Regions from separate parts of the Lelliottia sp. CFBP8978 genome, predicted to be linked through region 1. Evidence: predicted binding sites of a transcription regulator. Region 1 holds the regulator's gene; each other region holds the start of a gene.
What was found. The regulator PhoB, encoded in region 1, activates phosphate uptake and scavenging genes when phosphate is short. The targets are predictions, from matches to a motif close to CTGTCATAAAACTGNCNNAT.

Region 1 (4,251 bases):
ATCTCTGTACCGGTCAGCTCTTCCAGCAGCTCGGCGCGTTCTTTGGGTTTGGCGTTTAAAAACGCCGCAAATTGTCCCTGAGAAAGTAGCATGGAACGGGTAAAGCGGCCGTAATCCAGCCCGGTCAGCGCGGCGGTCTGCTCAAGTTTGTCGGTCACCTTGTCGGCGAGAATCTTGCCATCTTCGCAGCGAGCTAGTTCCACACGGGGCGCCTGTAGATTTCCGTCTGGCTGATTCCGCGCGCGATTCTGGCTCCAGAATGCGCGATAAGCGATGCCTTTTACTTCGAATTCCACTTCCGCCAGACACTCGGCGGTGTCGCGCGTCATTAAGTCATTTTGGGCCTGCGAGACTTTCTCCAGCCGCGGCGTCTCGTGATAAAGCGCCAGGCAAATCGCATCGAGCAGAGTGGTTTTCCCCGCGCCAGTAGCCCCTGTAATGGCAAAGAGTCCATTGCTGGCGAACGGTTCAGCGGTAAAGTCGATTTTCCATTCACCCTTCAGGGAGTTGAGGTTTTTGAGACGCAAGCTGAGAATTTTCATGCGTTTTCTTCCTCGTGAGTGAGCGCGTGCAACGTATCGGTAAACAGTTCGTTGAGTCGGGTACGTTGAGCGTCGTCGATCTCCTCTTGCGCCAGCCGGCGTTCAAACACCTCTTCGACTTTCAGCTCGCTCAGGGTTTCTCGTTGTGCGCTGAGAAGAATTTTCTCGCGCTGTTCCCGGCTGCGGCGTACCAGCAATACTTCCACCGGCAGATCTTCCGTCAGCGCCTGAATCTTGCGCTGCATATCGTGGAGATAGCCATCGGTCGTGATTTCGATATCCAGCCAGACAGGAGGCGTTTGTTGCACATCACGCCACTGTTCAAGCTGCTGTGAGAGGCTCGCCAGATCCCCTTTTAATACCGCCAGAGGCTGGGTGACGGGCACGTTCAGCGTCTCTACTGCGCTGAGTTTGCCGTCGGTAAAACTCACCAGATGGACGCTTTTTGCCTTTCCGGTCTCATCAAAGCTTAAGGAGATCGGTGAGCCGCAGTAGCGAATGTGTTCGCAGCCGCCAATGATTTGCGCGCGGTGAATATGGCCGAGGGCGATGTAGTCGGCAGGCGGGAAATTTTGCGCCGGAAAAGCATCCAGCGTACCAATATAGATATCGCGCACGGCGTCACTTTTGCTGGCGCCTACGGTGGTCAGATGGCCGGTAGCGATGACTGGCAGAGCGGCGTCACCGCGCAGGGCGCAGGCATCCGTGTACTGTTGGTGATAATAGTCGGTGATGGCCTGCAGCAGGACCTGCTGCTTTTCGCCGCCTGACAGGCCAGCCTGGCTCTGGACGATATCGCGCGGGCGCAGGAACGGGATGGGGCATAGCACCGCCCCCGGCGTGCCATCGCGTTTTTTGAGGATTTGCGGTGCATGTCCGGCATTTGCCACTACAGTGGTATTCAGAAAGGCAAGAATGTCGCGGGACTCATTGAGCGTGGCAACCGAGTCATGGTTGCCCGCGACGATCACCAGATGGCAGCCGGTTTGCTGTAAATTGACCACGAAGCGGTTATAGAGTTCTCGCGCATAACTCGGCGGCGATCCGGTATCGAAAATATCTCCGGCAACGATAATCGTATCCACCTGCTGAGACTGCGCCGTTTCCAGCAGCCAGTTCAGAAACGCTTCGTGTTCGGCAGCGCGACTTTTACTGTAAAAGTTTTGACCCAGATGCCAGTCCGAGGTGTGGAGTATGCGCATAACAGTTCCATGGCAAAAAAAGATGGAGTGGATTATACACTTCATCCATCACGCTGCCTCTGCGTTGGCTGCTTCTGTTCATTCGAGTCTCAGGCTCAGACCGGCAATCACTACCCCGGGACTTGCCGCTTTGAGACAAGTTGAATGATTTTGGACGTATGGACGTGGAGAGGCAGAAATTAACTGCTGTAATAAAACAACAGTTTGCCATTGATGGTGGTAATGTTTTTCATAAATCTGTCATAAATCTGACGCATAATGACGCCGCATTACCCACTCATACCTTAATCAGACAGGGCAAAGTATGGCGAGACGTATTCTGGTCGTAGAAGATGAAGCTCCGATTCGCGAAATGGTGTGCTTCGTGCTGGAACAAAATGGTTTCCAGCCGGTTGAAGCCGAAGATTATGACAGCGCGGTGAATCAACTGAACGAACCCTGGCCCGATTTGATTTTGCTGGACTGGATGTTGCCAGGCGGATCCGGACTGCAATTTATCAAGCACATTAAGCGTGAGGCGATGACCCGCGATATCCCGGTTGTCATGTTGACCGCCCGTGGTGAAGAAGAGGATCGCGTTCGCGGTCTGGAAACGGGGGCAGATGATTACATCACCAAGCCTTTCTCACCGAAAGAACTGGTGGCGCGTATTAAAGCCGTCATGCGCCGTATTTCACCGATGGCGGTGGAAGAGGTGATCGAAATGCAGGGCCTGAGCCTTGACCCGACGTCACATCGCGTGATGACGGGCGAAAATCCTCTCGATATGGGACCGACCGAATTTAAACTGTTGCACTTCTTTATGACTCACCCGGAACGCGTGTACAGCCGCGAGCAGCTGCTGAATAACGTCTGGGGAACCAACGTCTATGTCGAAGACCGGACGGTAGATGTGCATATTCGCCGCTTGCGCAAAGCGCTGGAACACAGCGGCCACGATCGCATGGTGCAAACGGTTCGCGGCACGGGTTATCGTTTTTCGACCCGTTTCTGAACAATGACAGGAGTGTGACGCGTGCTGGAACGTCTGTCATGGAAAAGGCTCGTTTTTGAACTGATTTTAAGCTGTATCCCGGCCTTCATTTTGGGGGCTGTTTTTGGTTATCTGCCGTGGTTTTTACTGGCGGCAGTGACCGGGCTACTGATCTGGCATTTCTGGAATTTACTGCGTCTTTCCTGGTGGCTGTGGGTTGATCGCAGTATGACACCGCCGCCCGGAAGCGGCAGCTGGGAGCCGTTGCTGTACGGCTTGCATCAGATGCAGATGCGTAATAAAAAGCGCCGTCGTGAGCTTGGAAGCCTGATTAAACGCTTTCGTAGCGGGGCGGAATCACTGCCGGATGCGGTGATTCTGACCACCGAAGAAGGGACCATTTTCTGGTGTAATGGACTGGCACAACAGCTGCTTGGGCTTCGCTGGCCGGACGACAACGGGCAAAATATCCTTAACCTTCTGCGTTACCCTGAATTCACGCATTATTTGAAAAAGCGTGACTTTACTCGCCCCCATAATCTGATACTGAACAATAGCCGTCATCTTGAGATCCGCGTCATGCCTTACAGCGATAAGCAGTGGCTGATGGTGGCGCGGGACGTTACCCAAATGCACCAGCTTGAAGGGGCAAGACGGAACTTCTTTGCCAATGTCAGCCATGAGTTGCGTACCCCGCTGACCGTGCTTCAGGGGTATCTGGAGATGATGCAGGAGCAGACGCTGGAAGGCGCGCCGCGTGATAAAGCGTTGCATACCATGCGCGAGCAGACCCATCGCATGGAAGGGCTGGTGAAGCAGTTGCTTACCCTGTCGAAAATTGAGGCCGCGCCGACGCTGGCCCTGAATGAAACCATTGACGTGCCGATGATGCTACGGGTCGTTGAGCGTGAAGCTCAGACGTTGAGCCATAAAAAGCATGAATTCACGTTCGAGGTGGACAATGGCCTGAAAGTGCTTGGCAGCGAAGATGAACTGCGCAGCGCGATCTCAAACCTGGTCTACAACGCCGTTAACCATACGCCGGAAGGGACGCACATCGTGGTGCGCTGGCAGGCCGTTCCGACGGGAGCGGAATTTAGCGTCGAGGATAACGGGCCGGGCATTGGCCCTGAACACATTCCTCGTCTGACAGAACGATTTTATCGCGTAGATAAAGCCCGTTCACGCCAGACGGGCGGTAGCGGTCTGGGGCTGGCGATTGTGAAGCATGCCGTTCATCATCACGAAAGTCGTCTCGATATTCAAAGTACGCCGGGTCAGGGCACGCGTTTCAGTTTTGTTATCCCGCAACGATTAATTGCCAAAAAAAGTCTCTGATAGCGACGGTGTCAGTTTAACTTTCCACAGGCCAGCCTTTGCTGGCCTGTTTGCTTTGCAGTCAAGCGAAACGCGGGTGAATTTTATACGGTTGTTGCTTTTTTGTTCGCATGATTAGCCATGAGTTTTTCTTATACTTAGAGGATTGTTCTGGTCTGAATTTTCATGCTGGCATATTGTTCTGGTTTTAAGATCC
Region 2 (4,251 bases), 1.0 Mb from region 1:
CCAGAGAACAGCGCGCCGACAAACGGAATATTGGAGAGGACATTGCCCACCGGTTCCTGGAAGTAGGTTGCAAACAGCGGAGCAAAGATAAACAGGCCCCACATGCCGTATACGATACTGGGAATGGCTGCCAGCAGTTCAATCGCAATACCCAGCGGGCGTCTTAACCAGCCAGGCGCCAGTTCCGTCAGGAACAGTGCGATACCAAAGCTGACCGGGACAGCAATCAGCAGCGCGATAAACGAAGTCACCAGCGTGCCGTAAATTGGCACCAGCGCACCGTAGATATCGTTTGGCGCATCCCACTCTTTGGTCCACAGGAAAGCAAAACCGAATTTCTGGATGCTCGGCCAGGAGGAGAAAATCAGGGACACGATAATGCCGCCGAGCAGCAATAGCACAATCAGCGCTGCCAGTCTGACCAGCGCGCTGAAAATCTTGTCACCATGTTTACCCGGAGGGCTAATAGCAGGCTTGGTTGCAGCCATAAATCACTCTTCTGTTAAATACGTTTTACGAATAAGGGCGGATGAAATCACCCGCCATCTTCGTCAAAAATATCTTGTTAGTACAGCGCTTTACCGCTGCTGTCCTTGACGTTGGTCTTCCATGCGGCACGAATCTGCTCAACGACGCTGTCCGGCAGGCTGGCGTAGTCCAGGTCATTAGCCTGTTTGCCACCGTTTTTGTACGCCCAGTCGAAGAACTTCAGCACTTCAGCGCCTTGCTCTGGTTTCTTCTGATCTTTGTGGACCAGGATGAAAGTGGTGGACGTAATTGGCCATGCATCGTCGCCTTTCTGGTTAGTCAGGTCCTGAGCGAAGGTTTTGCTCCAGTCTGCGCCTTTGGCAGCGTTGGCAAAGTTTTCTTCAGTCGGGCTAACTGGCTTGCCATCGGCAGAAATCAGTTTTGTGTACGCGAGATTGTTCTGCTTAGCGTAAGCATATTCTACGTAACCGATTGAGCCAGGCAGACGCTGTACGAACGCGGCGATACCGTCGTTACCTTTACCGCCCAGACCGGTCGGCCAGTTCACGGTAGAGCCAGAACCGACTTTCGATTTCCACTCTTCGTTCACTTTTGCCAGGTAGCTGGTGAAGACGAAGGAGGTGCCGGAGCCGTCAGCGCGACGAACCACAGCGATGTTCTGCGAAGGCAGTTTGACACCCGGGTTCAGTTTGGTGATGGCTTCGTCATCCCATTTTTTGATTTTGCCGAGATAGATATCGCCCAGCGTTTTGCCATCCAGCACCAGTTCGCCAGATTTCAGACCAGGGATATTCACGGCCAGCACAACACCACCGATCACGGTCGGGAACTGGAACAGACCTTCCTGAGCCAGTTTGTCATCAGACAGCGGAGCGTCTGATGCGCCGAAATCGACGGTATTTGCAGTAATTTGTTTAACGCCACCGGAGGAGCCGATACCCTGATAGTTAACCTTGTTACCGGTTTCTTTCTGGTAAGTATCAGCCCATTTGGCATACACCGGCGCAGGGAAGGTTGCACCAGCGCCAGTCAGGCTTGCTTCTGCGAATACAGAGAAAGCGCTCAGAGATAAGGTCGCGGCGACAACAGTTGCGACAGTGGTACGCATAACTTTCATAATGTCTCCTGCAAGATTTCGTAAATCATTGTTTGAGTGGCTACGATGAGCAAAATAGGACAAACAGGTGACAGATAAATGTACGAATTATGACAGTTTTATGACACGGGAAATTTAGCTTAAAGATTCGATAAATTACAATTAAAAATCAGCGACTTATCTTCAATTATGACAATATCTTTTCAGAAAAATTTTCTTTCTGTGACACTGAAAAAAGTAGCTGAAGATGACAGATTGTCATAAATAAAAATGCGTGAGTTGATTAAAAAACTGCCGGGAAGGGTTAAAAAAGCTCCACCCGAAGGTGGAGCCTGAAGGGATTATTCGACGGTAACAGACTTCGCCAGGTTACGCGGCTGGTCAACGTCGGTGCCTTTGATCAGCGCGACGTGATAAGCCAAAAGCTGCAGCGGAACGGTATAGAAGATTGGGGCAATCACTTCTTCTACATGCGGCATCTCAATGATATGCATGTTGTCGTTGCTGGTGAAACCGGCATCCTGATCGGCGAAGACATACAGCTGGCCGCCACGGGCGCGCACTTCTTCGATGTTCGATTTCAGTTTTTCCAGCAGTTCGTTGTTCGGTGCAACCACAATGACCGGCATATCCGCATCAATCAACGCCAGTGGGCCGTGTTTCAGCTCACCTGCAGCGTACGCTTCCGCATGAATATACGAGATCTCTTTCAGCTTCAGCGCGCCTTCCAGCGCGATAGGGTACTGATCGCCGCGGCCAAGGAACAGCGCGTGGTGTTTATCCGAGAAATCTTCAGCCAGAGCTTCAATGCGCTTATCCTGCGACAACATCTGCTCGATGCGGCTCGGCAATGCCTGCAGACCATGCACGATATCATGCTCAACAGAGGCATCTTGCCCTTTCAGACGCGCCAGTTTCGCCACCAGCATCAACAGCACAGTCAGCTGAGTCGTGAATGCTTTGGTCGATGCCACGCCGATTTCGGTTCCGGCGTTGGTCATCAACGCCAGATCGGATTCGCGCACCAGTGAAGAGCCCGGCACATTACAAATCGCCAGCGAGCCAAGGTAGCCCAGCTCTTTAGACAGACGCAGCGCAGCCAGCGTATCTGCTGTTTCACCGGACTGAGACAGCGTGATCATCAGGCTGTTGCGGCGCACAGCGGATTTGCGATAGCGGAATTCCGAGGCGATTTCGACATCGCACGGTACGCCCGCCAGCGCTTCAAACCAGTAGCGCGACACCATCCCCGAGTTGTAAGAGGTCCCGCAGGCCACAATCTGAATATGCTCGACGTTGGCCAGCATTTCGTTGGCGTTAGCGCCCAGCTCGCTGAGATCCACCTCGCCGTGGCTGATACGCCCGGTCAGGGTGTTCTTGATCGCGTTCGGCTGCTCGTAAATCTCTTTCTGCATGTAGTGACGATACGCGCCTTTGTCGCCCGCATCGTATTGCAGACTGGACTCAATCTCCTGACGCTTAACTTGCGCGCCAGATTTATCGAATACCGTTACGCTACGACGTGTCACTTCTGCGATGTCACCCTCTTCCAGGAAGATAAAGCGACGAGTCACCGGCAGCAGCGCCAGCTGATCGGAAGCGATAAAGTTCTCGCCCATCCCCATACCGATAACCATCGGGCTACCGGAACGCGCTGCCAGCAGCGTGCTCGGATCGCGGGAATCCATGATCACCGTACCGTATGCGCCACGCAGCTGTGGAATAGCGCGCAGCACCGCTTCACGCAGCGTACCGCCCTGTGCCAGTTCCCAGTGAACCAGATGCGCGATAACTTCGGTGTCGGTTTCAGAAACAAAAGTGTAGCCACGCGCTTTCAGCTCTTCGCGCAGCGGTTCGTGGTTTTCGATAATGCCGTTATGCACGACCACGATGTGTTCAGACACATGCGGGTGTGCGTTCCCTTCCGAGGGTTCGCCATGCGTCGCCCAGCGGGTGTGCGCAATACCGGTCCCGCCGTGGAGTGGCGTTTCTTCCGCCGCTTGCGCGAGCATTTGCACTTTACCGAGACGGCGCAGACGGGTCATATGCCCTTCTGCATCAACCACTGCCAGGCCGGCAGAGTCGTAGCCACGGTATTCCAGACGACGTAGTCCTTCGAGAAGGATTTCAGCAATATCACGCTGCGCAACTGCGCCAACAATTCCACACATAGTTAGATTTCCTGATTATGGCGTTATGCCATGCGTTGTCGCTGATCTGTATTTTCCCTTCGTTTTCACGCTTTTACCGCGCAAAATTCGACGGGCTAAGCCCTTTTCGGGCGCCCCGAGCCTTGTAGAGAGTGGGGATATTGTTATAGGTACTGCCTTTGAGCGGGGGATTATGTTATCCCCTCACTCTGTCCCTCTCCCAAAAGGGCGAGGGATGAAATACTTACTTCTTCTTCACCGGACGCCGCCAGCCTTGCTTGTGAACCTGCGGTACGCGGCTGAGCACCAGCTCATTGTCCGCCACATCGCGCGTCACGGTCGTTCCGGCGGCGATAGTTGCGCCGTGGCCGACCGTGACCGGCGCCACCAGCTGCGTATCGGAGCCGACAAACACATCGTTGCCGATAATGGTTTTAAACTTGTTCGCGCCATCGTAGTTACAGGTGATAGTACCCGCACCGATATTGACGTTGTCGCCGATTTCCGCGTCGCCGA
Region 3 (4,251 bases), 400 kb from region 1:
GCGATGCTCACCGCGCAGGCGATTAAACACTCCGGCTTACGTTTTGCCGGCTGGATCGCCAACGACGTAGTGGCACCCGGTCAGCGCCATCAGGAATACCTTACGACGCTGAAAAGAGTCCTTCCTGCGCCGTTTCTGGGAGAAATCCCCTGGCTTGAAGAGGGGGTTGAACACGCCCAAACCGGGCAATACCTGGATCTCAATGCCTTGCTTCCAGCGACAGCCAGTGCGCAATAAGCTCGTCATCCAGCTCGTTAACGTGGCCCTGGGCCACGTTACGCCCCCGATAGAGAACGCAAAACCGATCGGCAACGCGGCGAATAAACGACAGCTGTTGCTCCGCCAGCAGCACGGTCATCCCCAGATCCCGGTTTAAACGCTGCAGCAGTTGCCCCAGTTTGTGCGCAAAGGTCTGGCCCGTGCCCTGTAACGGTTCATCCAGAATCAGCAGCCGGGGGCGACAGATGAGCGCATTGGCCAGCGCCAGCTGGTATTGCTCATCGGGAGACATTCCGTTAGCACGCGAGTGGCGCAGCGGCCAAAGCTGCGGAAACAGATCATAGATCTCACTGCTTGCGCCTGCATCAGGCGTGCCTTTCGCTCTCATCGCCACGTGCAGATTCTCCTCAACGGTAAGCTGCGAGAAAATCCGCCTGTCCTGCGACACATAGCCTATCCCTGGCATCGGGTGCTGCTCCGGCGCGACGCTGAGCAAATCACGCGGTGGCGCGCCCGCCTCGTGCCAGATAATGGTGCCGCTCTCGATCGGCAACTGCCCGGTGATGCAGTTTATGAGGGTCGTTTTCCCCATACCGGGCAGCCCGATAACACCCGTACACATCCCTGGCGGTAAATCCAGATCGACATTCCACAGGGTGTGCTGGCTGCCATAAAACTGATTCACTGCGCGCAGACTTAACATATCTCTCTCCTTAAAAGGCGTAATGGGCGACACGCCAGAAAGAATCTGCAAAACCCCTGCCAGATACGACAAGTTGATTAAATAAGCGGTTTTTTTCAGACAATGTCACCTTTTCCATCCATGGCTGGAGCACATATGCACATCCGCAGTGCCCATCGGGGTGGATAGTGGTGCAGCGCCGCGAATCGCGAGAATGTGAGTAAGATCTCACCAGTCTCTTATGACCTGATGGACTGAGAAGGGTGAAAAAAGAGCGATAAATTTTTTTTAACCGGGCGCTGTGACAAAAACCGGGAATTTGCCGAGCGGCTATCTGCATGGGCTGGAAGCAGTTATCCACCATTCCTGTGGATAACCTTGTGTATTAGAGTTAGAAAACTGAAGGTAAGCGAGAGAATACGCGGCCTGCGCATGAATTGGTGCGAAACGCGGCTTTAAGAAATATCCGCTATTAATTAAATAGTTAGACAAAAGCAATCGCCGTCATGAAAGTGTCACCTGCCGCCACAAAACTATCATTACATGGCTTGACAAATGTTAAATGTGGAAATGTTCTGGGGATAAAAGGGAGGCGCCGGTGTTTTATCGTGCCAGAGGTAAAATTTTGACCCGTTTCGCACTTATTATTCGGATGTTCATCCAGATATCCGTACACGCCACTGGTTTTACATCCAGTATTTATTACTGGCAAATTTGGCCGTCGCGAGTAAAATTACACACCTGCCGCTTTTTCCGTCACCAGGTTGTTGCCCATGAGTAAACTGTTCAAACTGAATTCTGCCTTCCGTCCATCTGGCGATCAGCCGGAGGCGATTAAACGTCTGAAAGAGGGGCTGGAGGACGGGCTTGCGCATCAGACCCTGCTGGGTGTGACCGGCTCGGGCAAAACGTTTACCGTTGCCAATGTGATTGCAGATTTGCAGCGCCCTACTATGGTGCTTGCTCCTAACAAAACGCTGGCGGCGCAGCTGTATGGCGAGATGAAAGAGTTTTTCCCGGATAACGCCGTCGAGTATTTCGTCTCCTACTACGATTATTACCAGCCAGAAGCGTATGTCCCGAGCTCTGACACCTTTATCGAGAAAGACGCCTCGGTGAACGAACATATCGAGCAGATGCGCCTGTCGGCAACGAAAGCGCTGCTTGAGCGTCGGGATGTGATCGTGGTGGCCTCGGTTTCCGCCATTTACGGCCTGGGCGATCCGGATCTCTATCTGAAGATGATGCTGCACCTGACCAACGGGATGATCATCGATCAGCGCGCCATTTTACGTCGACTGGCGGAACTGCAATATGCGCGTAACGACCAGGCTTTCCAGCGCGGTACCTTCCGCGTGCGCGGTGAAGTGATCGACATCTTCCCGGCTGAGTCGGACGATTTGGCGCTGCGCGTTGAGCTGTTTGACGAGGAAGTCGAGCGCCTGTCGCTGTTCGATCCGTTAACCGGACACGTTGAGTCGGTGGTTCAGCGGTTCACCATCTACCCGAAAACGCACTACGTGACCCCGCGCGAGCGCATTGTTCAGGCGATGGAAGAGATCAAAGTGGAGCTGGCCGACCGGCGTAAAGTCCTGTTGGCTAACAACAAACTGCTTGAAGAACAGCGCCTGAGCCAGCGTACGCAGTTCGATCTTGAGATGATGAACGAGCTGGGCTACTGCTCGGGTATCGAAAACTACTCGCGCTATCTTTCGGGCCGTGGGCCCGGCGAGGCGCCACCGACGCTGTTTGACTATCTCCCGGCTGACGGGCTGCTGGTGGTGGACGAATCGCACGTCACCATTCCGCAAATCGGCGGGATGTATCGCGGCGACCGTGCGCGCAAAGAGACGCTGGTGGAGTACGGCTTCCGCCTGCCGTCGGCGCTCGATAACCGCCCGATGAAGTTCGAGGAGTTCGAGGCACTGGCCCCGCAAACCATCTATGTGTCGGCGACACCCGGCAACTACGAGCTTGAGAAATCCGGCGATGAGGTGATCGATCAGGTGGTGCGTCCCACTGGCCTGCTGGATCCGATTATCGAAGTGCGTCCGGTGGGCACACAGGTGGACGATTTGCTGTCGGAAATCCGCGCTCGCGCGTCGGTTAACGAGCGTGTGCTGGTCACCACGCTGACCAAGCGTATGGCAGAAGACTTGACCGAATATCTGGAAGAGCACGGTGAGCGCGTGCGCTATCTGCACTCGGATATCGACACCGTTGAGCGCATGGAGATCATCCGCGATTTGCGTCTTGGTGAATTTGACGTGCTGGTGGGGATTAACCTGTTGCGAGAAGGTCTGGACATGCCGGAAGTCTCGCTGGTGGCGATTCTGGATGCCGACAAAGAGGGCTTCCTGCGTTCAGAACGCTCGCTGATTCAGACCATTGGCCGTGCGGCGCGTAACATCAACGGGAAAGCCATTCTGTACGGCGATAAAATTACGGCGTCGATGGCCAAAGCGATCGGCGAAACAGAACGTCGTCGTGAGAAACAGCAGCAGTACAACGAAGAACACGGCATTACGCCGCAGGGCCTGAACAAGAAGGTGGTGGATATTCTGGCGCTGGGCCAGGGTCTGGCGAAAACCAAAGGCCGTGGAAAAGCGCGTCACCCGGTTGAGGCCGACGCGGTGGAAGTGCTGCTGACACCGAAAGCCCTGCAGCAGAAAATCCACGAGCTGGAAGGGCAGATGATGCAGCATGCCCAGAATCTGGAGTTTGAAGAGGCGGCGCAACTCCGCGATCAGCTGCATAAGCTGCGCGAGCTATTTATTGCGGCATCCTAGGAAAAGCAAAATGGCAGTCAAAGGCTGCCATTTTTAATGTTTCTGTGGGGCAGGGGGAGGGGATCAGAGTGCACCAGACACACCTATCCCAGCGCCTGAATTGCCTTCTCCAGCGCTAAACGCAGCAAATGTCGGTCATGACGATATTTGATATCGCTCGCTTCCAGCGGCTCCTGCACAACAATACGGCCTTCAATCCCCGAGACGTCAACATGGGGGCCAACCACCACGCCGTCGATAATCTTTTTACCCACGTACTGCTCCATCAGATCCAGCTTATCCGCAAGGGTCAGACTGGCAGCAGCAGGGCTGAGTTCGCGGCCCAGATTGCCGATATACACCATCGGAGCCGGCGTTCGACGCAGCGCCTGTGCCAGCTCTTTCACCAGCAGCAGCGGCATCAGACTGGTATAGAAACTGCCGGGGCCGATCAGAATTAAATCGGCTTCGCTGATGGCTTCAACCGCTTCGCGGGTGGCCGGAACGCTCGGATAGGTCATCAGCTCTTTTGGCGGCAGGATAAGCTGATCGATATTGACCTCGCCGTAAACTTCATGCCCT

Region 2: the regulator PhoB is predicted to act here: its motif matches at 1,694-1,713, upstream of pstS (phosphate ABC transporter substrate-binding protein PstS).
Region 3: the regulator PhoB is predicted to act here: its motif matches at 1,403-1,422, upstream of uvrB (excinuclease ABC subunit UvrB).

Annotation. Positions count from the first base shown of each region.
Region 1 covers NZ_CM188253.1:1,003,257-1,007,507, forward strand. Annotated here, with positions in the region: gene sbcC (exonuclease subunit SbcC) at 1-542, opposite strand, end outside; gene sbcD (exonuclease subunit SbcD) at 539-1,744, opposite strand; gene phoB (phosphate response regulator transcription factor PhoB) at 2,049-2,738, shown strand; gene phoR (phosphate regulon sensor histidine kinase PhoR) at 2,760-4,055, shown strand.
Region 2 covers NZ_CM188253.1:4,475,887-4,480,137, reverse strand. Annotated here, with positions in the region: gene pstC (phosphate ABC transporter permease PstC) at 1-488, opposite strand, end outside; gene pstS (phosphate ABC transporter substrate-binding protein PstS) at 566-1,606, opposite strand; gene glmS (glutamine--fructose-6-phosphate transaminase (isomerizing)) at 1,927-3,756, opposite strand; gene glmU (bifunctional UDP-N-acetylglucosamine diphosphorylase/glucosamine-1-phosphate N-acetyltransferase GlmU) at 3,980-4,251, opposite strand, start outside.
Region 3 covers NZ_CM188253.1:1,402,757-1,407,007, forward strand. Annotated here, with positions in the region: gene bioD (dethiobiotin synthase) at 1-237, shown strand, start outside; gene SOM82_RS06540 (ABC transporter ATP-binding protein) at 200-922, opposite strand; gene uvrB (excinuclease ABC subunit UvrB) at 1,675-3,690, shown strand; gene yvcK (uridine diphosphate-N-acetylglucosamine-binding protein YvcK) at 3,774-4,251, opposite strand, start outside.